Regions from separate parts of the Variovorax sp. GW821-FHT09B05 genome, predicted to be linked through region 3. Evidence: predicted binding sites of a transcription regulator. Region 3 holds the regulator's gene; each other region holds the start of a gene.

Region 1 (4,479 bases), on a different contig from region 3:
AGCAGCGCGCCAACGGCCGCCACGGCGCTGACCGGCACGCCCAATGGCTCGAGGCCGAAGAAGCCGACGAGCAGCAGCACCAGCACGACCCAGCCCGCGCGAAAGGTGGCCGGGTCGCGGATGGCATCGGCCGGGCGCTTCAAGCGGCTGGCGTCGTAGCGCGCGGGAATGTCGCGACGGAAATAAAGGAGCAAGGCCAGCAGGCTGGCTGCCACCGCCGCAAGGTTGACCGGCACCATCACCGCCGCATAGGCGTTGAAGCCGATCCCGAAGAAGTCGGCCGAGACGATGTTGACGAGGTTCGAGACGATCAGCGGCAGGCTCGCGGTGTCGGCGATGAAGCCGGCCGCCATCACGAAAGCCAGTGTGGTGGCCGGCGTGAAGCCCAGCGCCACCAGCATGGCCATCACGATCGGCGTGAGGATCAGCGCGGCGCCGTCGTTGGCGAACAGCGCCGAGACGGCCGCACCGAGCAGCACGATGAAGGCGAACAGCCGGCCGCCGCTGCCGCCGCCCCAGCGCGCGACGTGCAGCGCGGCCCATTCGAAGAAGCCGGCCTCGTCGAGCAGCAGGCTGATGACGATCACGGCGATGAAGGTCCCGGTGGCATTCCAGACGATCTGCCAGACCCGCACGACGTCGGGCAGATGCACCACGCCGAGGGCCAGCGCCACCAGCGCGCCCAGCGCGGCGCTCCATCCGATGCCGAGGCCGCGCGGCTGCCAGATGACGAGCACCAGGGTCGCGAGAAAAATGAGAACGGCGGTGAGCATGGGGCGAGGAAACGCTGCGGCGCCGACCGTCAGCAGTCGCAGGACGCGCCTTGCGCATCGACTTCGCAGGGCTGCCCCTGGCAGCAGTTCTCGCTCAGATAGGCCAGCAGCCCGTTCATCTGGTCGAACGAGGCGCGGTAGATCAGGTGGCGCCCCTGCCGCTCCTGCGACACCAGGCCCGCGCGGCCCAGCTCCTTGAGATGGAACGACAGGCCCGTGGCCGGAACGCCCAGCGTTTCGGTCAGCGCGCCGGGCGTCATGCCCTGCGGGCCGGCCACGACCAGCGCGCGAAACACACGCAGGCGCACGCTCTGCGCGAGGGCCATGAGGGAACGGATGACGGCTTCTTCTTCCATATTTCAATCATCGTTGAAATATTGAATCGTGGCAACCGACTTCCCGCGCAACCCGCCCCGGCGCTTGAAACCCCGGCGATTGCCCTTATGATTAGCACTCGCTGTGGTTGAGTGCTAACAAGCCTCGCCTCCAGTCGACGGGCAACCGGTCCTGCCGGATGGGCGCCCAAAAAACCACCACCCAGTTTCTTATCCAGGAGATGCAATGAAACTTCGTCCTTTGGCCGATCGCGTGATCGTCAAGCGTATCGACAGCGAAACCAAGACTGCCTCGGGCATCGTCATCCCCGACGCCGCCGCCGAGAAGCCCGATCAGGGTGAAGTCCTGGCCGTGGGCCCGGGCAAGCGCAATGACAAGGGCGACCTGTCGGCCCTGACCGTGAAGGTCGGCGACCGCGTCCTGTTCGGCAAGTACAGCGGCCAGACCGTCAAGGTCGATGGCGACGAGCTGCTCGTCATGAAGGAAGACGACCTGTTCGCGGTCGTCGAGAAGTAATCCACCCATCCCATTCGGAGTAAACAAACATGGCAGCAAAAGACGTCGTCTTCGGCGGAGAAGCCCGCGCACGCATGGTCGAGGGTGTGAACATCCTGGCCAACGCGGTCAAAGTGACCCTGGGCCCCAAGGGCCGCAACGTGGTGCTCGAGCGCTCGTTCGGCGCCCCCACCGTGACCAAGGACGGTGTGTCGGTCGCCAAGGAAATCGAACTCAAGGACAAGCTGCAGAACATGGGCGCCCAGCTCGTGAAGGAAGTGGCTTCCAAGACTTCGGACAACGCCGGTGACGGCACCACCACCGCGACCGTGCTGGCACAAGCCATCGTTCGCGAAGGCTTCAAGTACGTGGCCGCCGGCATCAACCCGATGGACCTGAAGCGCGGCATCGACAAGGCCGTGACGGCCCTGGTCGAAGAGCTGAAGAAGGCTTCGAAGCCCACCACCACGTCGAAGGAAATCGCTCAAGTCGGCTCGATCTCGGCCAACAGCGACGAAACCATCGGCAAGCTCATCGCCGACGCGATGGACAAGGTCGGCAAGGAAGGCGTGATCACCGTCGAAGACGGCAAGTCGCTGGACAGCGAACTGGACGTCGTCGAAGGCATGCAATTCGACCGCGGCTACCTGTCGCCCTACTTCATCAACAACCCCGAGAAGCAATCGGCGCTGCTCGACAACCCCTTCGTGCTGCTGTTCGACAAGAAGATCAGCAACATCCGTGACCTGCTCCCCACGCTGGAACAAGTCGCCAAGGCCGGTCGTCCGCTGCTGATCATTGCCGAAGAAGTCGAGGGCGAAGCCCTGGCGACGCTGGTCGTGAACACGATCCGCGGCATCCTGAAGGTCGTGGCCGTCAAGGCGCCTGGCTTCGGCGACCGCCGCAAGGCCATGCTCGAAGACATCGCCATCCTGACGGGCGGCAAGGTCATCGCCGAAGAAGTCGGCCTGACCCTCGAGAAGGTGACGCTGGCCGACCTGGGTCAAGCCAAGCGCATCGAAGTGGGCAAGGAAAACACCATCATCATCGACGGTTCGGGCGCTGCTGCCGACATCGAAGCCCGCGTGAAGCAAGTGCGCGTGCAGATCGAGGAAGCGACCAGCGACTACGACCGTGAAAAGCTGCAAGAGCGCGTGGCCAAGCTGGCCGGCGGCGTTGCAGTGATCAAGGTCGGCGCTGCCACCGAAGTCGAAATGAAGGAAAAGAAGGCTCGCGTCGAAGACGCCCTGCACGCCACCCGCGCTGCAGTGGAAGAAGGCGTGGTTGCCGGTGGTGGCGTGGCCCTGCTGCGCGCCAAGCAAGCCGTGGGCGACCGCGTGAAGGGCGACAACGCCGATCAGGACGCCGGCATCAAGCTGGTCCTGAAGGCCATCGAAGCCCCCCTGCGCGAAATCGTGAACAACGCCGGCGGCGAAGCCTCGGTGGTGGTGAACGCGGTGCTGGCCGGCAAGGGCAACTACGGCTTCAATGCCGCCAACGACTCGTACGGCGACATGCTCGAGCTGGGCATCCTGGACCCGACCAAGGTGACCCGCACCGCGCTGCAGAACGCCGCTTCGGTGGCCTCGCTGCTGCTGACGACCGAAGCCATGGTGGCTGACGCTCCGAAGGACGACGCTCCTGCCGGCGGCGGCATGCCCGACATGGGCGGCATGGGTGGCATGGGCGGCATGGGCATGTAATTGCCTCTCGCCCGGCGAGCGCTTCGGCGTTCGGCGGGCGGGTCGTTCAGACACAAAAAAGGCCGGGGTTCGCCCCGGCCTTTTTCTTTGGGCGCGCCGCTTCAGCCGCGCGCCCTGCGCCGCGGCCCCGCCGCGGTCGACGCCATGTCGATCGGCAGCGGCGCGTCGGCCTTGACCTCGCGCAGCACGATCGCCGAGCGCACGTGCGTCACGCCGGCCTGCTCGAACAGCGTGGTGTGCAGGAACTGCTCGTAGTGCTTGATGTCGGGCACCAGCACCGTGAGGATGTAGTCGGCCGGCCCGGTGGCCGAGGCACAGCGCACCACCTGCGGACTCGCGGCCACGGCACGTTCGAAGTCGCGCACCTTGGCCTCGCTGTGGCGGTCGAGGTTCACCTCGGTCACGGCCGCGAGGTTCAGCCCCACCTTCTCGCGGTCGACGATCACCGTGTAGCCGCGGATCACGCCGCTGGCCTCCATGTCCTTGATGCGGCGCCAGCACGGCGTGGGCGACAGCCCCACCGCGTCGGCGATCTGCTGCACGGTCTGGCGCGCGTCGCGCTGCAGTTCGTCGAGGATGCGCAGCGAATGATGGTCGAGAGGAATGAATTCGTCGTTCATGGCGATTTTTGAGATGGATATTCCTGATTTGAGGGTCACCCTGTAGTGATTCAAGAGAATATTCCTCCTGAGCGAGAACAACAATCTCGCAATGAATTCGAATGACCTCTCTTCGGCCGCAGCCCCCACCCGCGCCGCCGAAACCGCCGCCACGACCACCCTCGCCCGTCCGGGCTACCAGCTCGCCGACAACCTCTGGGCGAGCTCGGGCGTGGTCTTCCTCACCGGCACGCAGGCGCTGGTGCGCCTCTTGTGCATGCAGCGCCAGCGCGATGCCGCGCGCGGCCTCGACAGCCGCGGCTTCGTCAGCGGCTACCGCGGCTCGCCGCTCGGCATGGTCGACCAGGCGATCTGGAAGGCCGGCAGCCGCTTCGAGCAGGAAGGCGTGCGCTTCGTGCCCGCCATCAACGAGGAGCTGGCCGCCACCCAGGTGCTCGGCACCCAGCGCGTGGAGTCCGACCCCGAGCGCGAGGTCGAGGCCGTGTTCGGCATGTGGTACGGCAAGGGCCCGGGCGTGGACCGCGCGGGCGACGCGATCAAGCACGGCAATGC
Region 2 (4,479 bases), on a different contig from region 3:
GCGGCGGCGCTGTTCCTCGGCATCGGCCGTCGCGGCCTGCGGCGGAAACGGCCCGGCCAGCGCGCTGGCCTGCGCGTTCGCGGCCTGCACCACCAGCCTGAAGTGCGTGCCGCGGCCCAGGCGCGAATGCATCTGCACCGGATGGCCGAGCAGGCGCGAGAGACGCTGCACGATCGACAGCCCGATGCCCAGCCCATGCGATCGGTCGCGGCCCGGGTTGTCGACCTGGTAGAACTCCTCGAAGATCCGGCCCGACTGCTCGGGCGCGATGCCGATGCCGGTGTCGCGCACCTCGATCCAGACCGTCTCGCCGCGGTCGCGCGCCATCACCGTCACGCCGCCGCTGGCGGTGTACTTGAGCGCGTTGTCCATCAGGTTCGACAGCATGCGGTGCAGCAGTTGCGGATCGCTGCGCACCCACAGGCCGCTGGCGCGCACGCGCAGTTGCAGCGACTTCTGCTCGGCGCGCGCCGAGAAGGTGTGGTTGAGCGGCAGGAACAGCGCATCGAGCTGCACCGCCTGCACCTCGGGCACGACCACGCCGGCATCGAGCCGCGAGACGTCGAGCATGGTGTCGAGCGAGGCGCCGAGCGCGTTCACGGCGCGCATCAGCCGTTCGGCATTGCGGCCTTCGGGGCGGTTGCGCAGTTCGTTCTCGAGCGCCGCGCCGAACAGCGCGATGGCATGCAGCGGCTGGCGCAGGTCGTGGCTGGCGGTGCCGAGGAAGCGGGTCTTCTCGAGGCTGGCGCGCTCGGTGGCCGCGATCTGCTCGCCCAGGCGCGCGGCCAGCGCCTCGTTCTCGAAGCGCAGCATCAGCGAGTCGGTCAGGAGCCGGTGCTGGCGGATGCCCGCGTGCAGGGTCAGCATCAGGTAGGCCGCGCCGGCCGCGGCCAGGAACAGGTGCAGCCCGTCGCCCTGCCAGGCCAGCGCGGTGATCATGCCCAGCGACATCGGCAGCGTGTAGCCGAACAGCGCCGGCTTCAGCGGCCACAGCGACTGCGAGGCACGCGCGCAGCTGCCGACGATGACCGCCATCAGCAGCGAGGTCATCGGCAGGTTGCCGGCCGGCACGACCAGCCAGGGCACGACGGCCGTGACCATGCTGACCAGCGTGACCAGGCGCGAGATCTTGCGCGCCCAGTACGGGCTCTCGACGGCCGGCCGCGCCGGGTACCAGCGCGGCGTGAAGAAGACGTAGATGTCGGCCAGCACCATGCCGGCCATCCAGAACAGCAGCCGCGGGTCGTGCAGCTGCGCGTAGAGGATGGCGCCGAACACCGCCACGAAGCACAGGTGGGTCAGCGTCGAGGCGCTGTAGGTGTCGTAGACCGAGGCGACGTGTTCGCGCAGCACGCGCTGGCCGAGAACGACGTCGGCGGCCGGGTCGTTCAGCACCGCGCGCCGTTCAATGCAGGGTGCTGATCAACTGGGCCCGCGAGCGCATGCCGAACAGCAGCAGGATGGTCGACACGTGGTTCTTCACCGTGCCTTCGCTCAGGTTGGCGAGCTGGGCGATCTCCTTGTTCGCCTTGCCCTCGAGCACCCACTGCAGCACCTGCATCTGGCGCGGCGTGAGTTCCTGCCAGGCGCTGGCGTGGGCGAACTCTGCATAGCCGGTGAGCGCCTTCGGCACGGCCGGCGGCGGCGACTGGGCGGCATCGGGGTCGAGCAGGCCGCAGGCGCGGATGAAGCTCACCACTTCCTTGAGGTCGGCCGACTTGGGCAGGAAAGCGCTCGCGCCCAGCGCCAGCACGCCCTGCGCCAGAGTGCTGTTGCCGGTGCCCGAGAGCACCACGATGCGGGCCTCGGGGTAGCGCAGGCGGAACTCGGCCAGGCCGCTCAGGCCATGGGTGTCGGGCAGCGCGAGGTCGAGCAGCACCAGGCCGATGGCGTCCTGGTGCGCCTCGTAGAGCTTGAGCGCGTCGGCGACGTTGCCGGCCTCGTAGACCTCGATCGCGGCGCCCGAGGAGGTCGCCTGGGCCTGGACCAGCGCGCAGACGCCGAGCCGCAGCAGGTCGTGGTCGTCGACCACCAGGATCGCGGTGCGGCCGCGCGGCGCGATGCCGGCCTGCGCCGCCGAGGACGGGGGAGTGGAGGAGGAAGAGGGATCGAGCGGAGCCACGCGCCGCATCTTAGCGGTGCACCCAGGGCGCGACAGTGCCGGAAGTCATGGCGATCCCCGCGATGGCCGCCCGGTGTAATGCTATTGTTTATATAGCACTTGCCAGCGAAGCCGGCGCGGGGCACCATCGGCGGATTCCATCGCGGGCCGCAACGAACGGCCCGCACGAGCCACGGAGACATGCCATGCCGCACACCGCCACCGCCCACGCGCCCGAGGTCGCCAGCGACCGCAAGGTCGACCGCCTGCTGGCCCACTACGAACAGAGCCACCGGCACCCGACCAACGAGCTGATCCACTTCGTCGCGATCCCCGCGATCATGGTCAGCCTGGTCGGGCTGATCTTCGCGATCCACCCCTGGGCCGCCTACGCCTTCCTGCTGGCCAGCCTCCTCTACTACCTGACGCTGCGCTCGCCGGTCTTCCTGCTCGCGATGGGCATCCAGACCGCGATCCTGCTGGCGCTGGTCCATGCCATGGGCAGCCTTGTGTTGCCGATTTCCGCCGCCATCTTCGTGGTGGCCTGGATCTTCCAGTTCATCGGCCACAAGATCGAGGGACGGAAACCTTCGTTCTTCGAAGACATCCAATACCTCTGGGTCGGGCCGCTGTTCGTGGTGTCCAAGCTGCTGCTGAAACTGGGCATCCGCTGGTAAGTACCCGCTTACGGGGCTTTGCCGGCTGCAAGTCGGACAAGACCGAGGTGCTTCGGGGCCGCCGGCCGACAGCCCTTGCCTATCGGCCCGATAGAGACTTTAGGGGAACCCTTGCCTTAGCACTCCCTCTAACCGAGTGCTAATATGGCCAATACGAAGGAGTTTCCCCTGATGACATCCCTGTCTGGAGCCTCTGCCAACCAGCTCGCCGTCGCCAACCCCTGGTCGATGGTGCCCCCGCTGGGTAACCTGGATGCTTACATTTCGGCCGCCAACCGCCTGCCGCTGCTCACCCTCGAGGAAGAGCAGGGCTTCGCCCGCCGTTTGCGCGACCACAACGACCTCGAAGCGGCCGGTGCGCTGATCCTTTCGCACCTGCGCCTCGTGGTGTCCATCTCCCGCCAGTACCTGGGCTACGGGCTGCCGCACGGCGACCTGATCCAGGAAGGCAACGTCGGCCTGATGAAGGCCGTGAAGCGTTTCGACCCCGACCAGGGCGTGCGGCTGGTGAGCTACGCCATGCACTGGATCAAGGCCGAGATTCACGAGTACATCCTGAAGAACTGGCGCATGGTCAAGGTCGCGACGACCAAGGCCCAGCGCAAGCTGTTCTTCAACCTGCGCTCGATGAAGCAGGGCTTCAAGGCCGACTCGGCCGCGGCCGACACCGGCACGCACCGCGAAACGCTGAGCGCCGACGAGGTGACGCAGATGGCCGCGCGCCTGAACGTGAAGCCCGAGGAAGTGCTCGAGATGGAAACCCGGCTCTCGGGCGGCGACGTGCTGCTCGACCCGAGCCCGAACGACGACGGCGAGGAAGCCTTCGGCCCGATCGCCTACCTGGCCGACGCGACGCAGGAACCGACCGCGCTGCTCGAATCGCAGCAGCGCGACCGCCTGTCGAGCGACGGCATCGCGACCGCGCTCGAGGCCCTCGACGCGCGCAGCCGCCGCATCGTGGAAGAGCGTTGGCTCAAGGTCAACGACGACGGCTCGGGCGGCATGACCCTGCACGACCTGGCCGCGGTCTATGGCGTGAGCGCCGAGCGCATCCGCCAGATCGAGGTGGCCGCGATGAAGAAGATGAAGAAGGCGCTGGCCGACTACGCCTGATCGACTTTTTCCGCCTCTTCGAACGAGCCCGGCCCCGCGCCGGGCTTTTTCATGGGCGAATCACCCCGAGGTCTTGGCGAGGGTGCGCAGCGCGCGCTTGGCGATGTAGCGCGTTTCGGGCGTGTTCGACTCCTTCACCCAGCGCGCGCACACGCCGTCGACCCACTCCGCCTGCGTCTTGCTCGCGTCGTTGAGCCAGTTGGCGACCGAGTTCTGCACGTAGCGGCTGCCGTCGGCGCGCAAGGGTTCGAGCAGCGGCAACGCGCGCCAGGGCTCGGCCTTCAGCGCCTCGATCTGCGCGCACCACACGCCGCGCGGGCGCGTGAGTTCGCTCGCGAAGCGGCGGATGTTCGGATCGTCATCGCGCACCCACGGCTGCAGCAGCGCGAGCGCCTCGTCGAGCCGGCCGACGACCGCATCGCGCACCGCCATCCAGGCGATCTCGCGCACGCCGAAATGCGGATCGGCCGCGAAGCGCCGCACCGCCTCGAGCTGCCCGGCCAGCGGCAATTGCGACAGCGTGACCCACTGCGCCGCCCAGCAGCGCGCGACGTCGCTGGCATGCGTGGCGAGCCGGTGCGCAACGGC
Region 3 (4,479 bases):
GAACTCCTCGGTGCGCTTCGCGCTGTGCTGCCGCCCGATCCCGGGCGACCCGATCGTGGGCTACCTCGGCCACGGCGAAGGCCTGGTGGTGCACACCGAGGCCTGCGGCGTGGGCCAGCGCCTGCGCCACAAGGACAGCGAACGCTTCTTCGCGGTCGAGTGGGCCGACGAACCGACGCGCGCCTTCGAAACCGGCGTGATCATCACCGTGCGCAACGACAAGGGCGTGCTGGCGCGCGTGGCCGCGACGCTGGCCGACGCCGAAGCCGACATCACCCACGTCGAGATGGCCGACGAGACGCCGCAGGATTCCACCGATCTGCGCTTCGTGATCGCGGTACGCGACCGCTCGCATCTGGACGCGGTGCTGCGCTCGGTGCGCCGGACCACCTCGGTGCTGTCCGCGGCGCGCACCGTTCCCGCGTCCTGAGTCCGCGCCGCGCCCGCGGCGCAGCCTCTATGCGGCGCCCGGCGCCGGCGCCGGATAGACGACCGACAGCAGCTCGACCTCGTGCGTGCCGCCCGGCGTGACGAGCTTCACCACATCGCCCTCCCGCGCCTTCAGCAGCGCCCGCGCGATCGGTGAGATCCAGCTGACCTGCGACTGCGCGCTGTCGGCCTCGTCGATGCCGAGGATCGTCACGCTGCGCTCGTCGCCGTTCTCGTCCGCATAGCGCACCGTGGCGCCGAAGAAGACCTGGTCGCTGCCGTGGTGCACCGAGGGATCGGTCACCTCGGCGATCTCGAGGCGCTTGGTGAGGAAGCGGATGCGGCGGTCGATCTCGCGCAGCCGCTTCTTGCCGTAGAGGTAGTCGCCGTTCTCCGAGCGATCGCCATTCTTGGCGGCCCAGTGCACGGCCTCGACCACCTTGGGCCGCTCCTCGTCCATCAGCTGCAGCAGCTCGGTCCGCAGCCGCGCATAGCCGGCGGGGGTGATGTAGTTCTTGCCGCCCGCGGGCAGCGGCGGCATCGCGCCGTCCGCACCGTCGTCGTCCGCGTCGGAATCGGTTTCCTTGGTGAATGCCTTGTTCAAGCGACGCCTCCGGAGATCGAAGAGAAGCGTGGCGTCCGCCCTGCGCGGACGAGCCTCGTACCCAAAAGAAAAGGGTCAACTCGTTTCCGAGTTGACCCTTGAAGAGTGGTGCGGCTGGCAGGAATTGAACCCACGACCCCTTGGTTCGTAGCCAAGTACTCTATCCAACTGAGCTACAGCCGCACAGCTTGCTATCATAGCATGTATTTTTGAGGCCTTTTCGATCCGTCGAAACAAATCTCAAAAATACGGGTGGTAGGCCGTGATGGGCTTGAACCATCGACCAACGGATTATGAGTCCGCTGCTCTAACCAACTGAGCTAACGGCCCACGTGGGCTCGATTCTATTCGCGCCGAAAAGGCGCCTTGCTACTTGCGGTGGCTCAGCGCGTTGCTGACCAGCTTGGAAGTGATGTCGACGATCTGGATCATGCGCTCGTAGGGCATGCGCGTCGGGCCGATCACGCCGAGCGTGCCCACGACCTGGCCGTCGACCTCGTAGTTGGCGCTGACAATGGACAGCTCCTCGACCGGCACCACCTGGCTCTCGCCGCCGATGAAAATGCGCACGCCCTCGGCCTTGCTCGACACGTCGAGCAGCCGCATCAGCTGCGCCTTCTGCTCGAAGAGCTCGAAGGCGCGGCGCAACTGCCCCATGTCACTCGAGAAGTCGCTGACCGCGAGCAGGTTGCGCTCGCCCGAGATCACGACGTCGTCCTCCTGCGATTCGCTCAGCACGTCAGAACTGACCTTCACGGCCGCCTGCATCAGCGCCGCGATCTCGCCGCGCAGCGTGTCGACCTCGGACTGCAGCCGGTCGCGCACCTGCTCGATCGTCAGGCCCGCGTAGTGGGCGTTGATGTAGTTCGCGGCCTCGACCAGCTGCGACTGCGAATAGTCGGCCTCCGGAAATATCACGCGGTTCTGCACGTCGCCTTCGGGCGAGACGATGATCACCAGCAGCCGGCGGTCCGACAGGCGCAGGAACTCGATCTGCTTGAACACCGACGAGCGCCGTGGCGCCATCACCACGCCGACGAACTGCGAGAGGTTCGACAGCAGGTGCGCCGCGTTGGCGATCACGCGCTGCGGCTGGTCGGGCGCGAGGCTCGGCGCGGCCAGGTGCTCGCGCTGCGCGGTGAGCATGGTGTCGACGAAAAGCCTGTAGCCGCGCGCCGTGGGCACGCGGCCGGCCGAGGTGTGCGGACTGGCGATCAGCCCGAGCGACTCGAGGTCCGACATGACGTTGCGGATGGTCGCGGGCGAGAGGTCCAGGCCCGAGGAGCGCGAGAGCGTTCGCGAGCCGACAGGCTGGCCTTCGGCGATGTAGCGCTCGACGAGCGTCTTGAGCAGCAACTTGGCGCGGTCGTCCAGCATTGCAAGATTTTAGTGTTGTAATTTGTAGCCATGACCTCTCCCTTTCGTCACGTCGCGCTGATCGGCAAATACCAGGCTTCCGGAGCCCGGTGCGGCGAGCGCGACAGCGTGATGGAGGGCATCGCGAGTTTTCTCGAATCCCAGGGCTGCAAGGTCTACGTCGAACAGCCGCGCGGCGACGACGAACCGGCCCAGGCCCTGCCCACCGGCGACCGCTACGAAGCCCTCACGGTCGAGCAGATCGGCCAGCAGTGCGACCTCGGCCTGGTGGTCGGCGGCGACGGCACCATGCTCGGCATCGGCCGGCAGCTCGCGGCCTTCGGCATCCCGCTGATCGGCATCAACCGAGGCCGGCTCGGCTTCATCACCGACATCCCGCTCGACAACTTCCAGGCCACGCTGATCCCGATGCTGGCCGGCGAATACGAGGAAGACCACCGCAGCCTGATGCACGCGCAGGTGATGCGCGACGGCGCCGTGGTGTTCGATGCGCTCGCGATGAACGACGTGGTGGTCAACCGCGGCGCGACCTCGGGCATGGTCGAGCTGCGGGTATCGGTGGGCAAGCATTTCGTAGCCAACCAGCGCGCCGACGGCCTGATCATCGCGTCGCCCACGGGTTCGACGGCCTATGCGCTGTCGGCCGGCGGGCCGCTGCTGCATCCGGCGGTGCCGGGCTGGGTGCTGGTGCCGATCGCGCCGCACACGCTGTCGAACCGCCCGGTGCTGCTGCCCGACGCCGACGAGATCGTGATCGAGCTCGTGGGCGGGCGCGATGCCAGCGCGAATTTCGACATGCAATCGCTGGCCTCGCTCGCGATCGGCGACCGCGTGGTGGTGCGCCGCTCCGATTTCCGGGTGCGCTTCCTGCATCCGCGCGGCTGGAGCTATTTCGACACCCTGCGCAAGAAACTGCATTGGAACGAAGGAGGTTCCTGAGATGGCGCTCAGACGCATCGCACTGCGCGATTTCGTGATCGTGCGATCCCTGGAGATCGACCTGTCCGACGGCTTCACGGTGCTGACCGGCGAAACCGGCGCGGGCAAATCCATCCTGATCGACGCGCTGCAGCTCGCGCTCGGCAACCGTGCCGATGCGGGCGCGGTGCGCGAAGGCGCCGAGCGGCTCGACGTGAGCGCGGAGTTCGACAACGACCCGGCCTTCGTGGCCTGGCTCGACGAAGGCGGCTTCGAGGCGGGCGATGCCCTGCTGCTGCGCCGCACCGTCGACCTGCAGGGCCGCAGCCGCGGCTGGATCAACGGCAGCCCCGCCACCGCGACGCAGCTGCGCGACATCGGCGACCGGCTGCTCGACATCCATGGCCAGCACGCCTGGCAGAGCCTCACGCGGCCCGACGCGGTGCGCGGCCTGCTCGATGCCTACGCCGGCGTGCGCACCGATGCGCTCGACGCCGCCTGGCAGGGCTGGCGCCAGGCGCTGTCCGCGCTCGAGCGTGCGCGCGGCACGCAGGATTCGCTGCAGCGCGAGCGCGAACGGCTGCAGTGGCAGATCTCGGAGGTCGCGAAGCTCGCGCCCGGCGCCGACGAATGGGAAGAACTGTCGGGAAGCCACACGCGCATCTCGAACGCGCAGGCGCTGATCGACGCCGCCCAGGGCGCCAGCCACGCGCTCGAGGACGAGGACAACGGCGCGCTGGCCGCGCTCTCGCGCGCGGTCACGCTGCTGCAGAACTGCGAACACATCGAGCCCGAGTTCCGCGCGCTCGGCGAGGTGCTGTCCTCGAGCATCGCGCAGGCCGCCGACGCCGCGCACTCGCTGCACGGCTACCTGCGCGACGCCGACACCGACCCGCAGCGGCTGGCCGAACTCGACGAACGCATGAGCCTCTGGATGTCGCTGGCGCGCCGCTACAAGCGCCCACCGGCCGAACTGCCGGCGCTGCTGGCCGGCTGGCAGGCCGAGCTGCAGTCCCTCGACGCACAAAGCGACCTCGAAGGCCTGGAACGCGCCGAGCAGACGGCGCAGCAGGCTTACCTGAAGGAAGCCCGCGCGCTCGGCAAGCTGCGCAAGCAGGCCGCGCCCAAGCTGGCCCAGGCGGTCACGCAGG

What was found. Region 3 encodes HrcA, which represses chaperone genes, less so after heat shock. Its sites were predicted from a motif close to TTAGCACTCNNNNNNNNNGAGTGCTAA; they were not measured.
Region 1: the regulator HrcA is predicted to act here: its motif matches at 1,221-1,247, upstream of AC07RM_RS25455 (co-chaperone GroES).
Region 2: the regulator HrcA is predicted to act here: its motif matches at 2,895-2,921, upstream of rpoH (RNA polymerase sigma factor RpoH).

What each region holds. Positions count from the first base shown of each region.
Region 1 covers NZ_JBWKPN010000010.1:226,334-230,812, forward strand. Annotated here, with positions in the region: gene AC07RM_RS25445 (arsenic transporter) at 1-773, opposite strand, end outside; gene AC07RM_RS25450 (ArsR/SmtB family transcription factor) at 803-1,129, opposite strand; gene AC07RM_RS25455 (co-chaperone GroES) at 1,335-1,625, shown strand; gene groL (chaperonin GroEL) at 1,655-3,307, shown strand; gene AC07RM_RS25465 (Lrp/AsnC family transcriptional regulator) at 3,409-3,927, opposite strand; gene AC07RM_RS25470 (indolepyruvate ferredoxin oxidoreductase family protein) at 4,019-4,479, shown strand, end outside.
Region 2 covers NZ_JBWKPN010000019.1:25,113-29,591, forward strand. Annotated here, with positions in the region: gene AC07RM_RS34555 (sensor histidine kinase) at 1-1,395, opposite strand, end outside; gene AC07RM_RS34560 (response regulator transcription factor) at 1,406-2,131, opposite strand; gene AC07RM_RS34565 (Mpo1 family 2-hydroxy fatty acid dioxygenase) at 2,308-2,778, shown strand; gene rpoH (RNA polymerase sigma factor RpoH) at 2,950-3,891, shown strand; gene AC07RM_RS34575 (DNA alkylation repair protein) at 3,952-4,479, opposite strand, start outside.
Region 3 covers NZ_JBWKPN010000016.1:189,642-194,120, forward strand. Annotated here, with positions in the region: gene AC07RM_RS32735 (RelA/SpoT family protein) at 1-430, shown strand, start outside; gene greB (transcription elongation factor GreB) at 458-1,033, opposite strand; tRNA gene AC07RM_RS32745 (tRNA-Arg) at 1,140-1,216, opposite strand; tRNA gene AC07RM_RS32750 (tRNA-Ile) at 1,287-1,363, opposite strand; gene hrcA (heat-inducible transcriptional repressor HrcA) at 1,403-2,410, opposite strand; gene AC07RM_RS32760 (NAD kinase) at 2,441-3,349, shown strand; gene recN (DNA repair protein RecN) at 3,351-4,479, shown strand, end outside.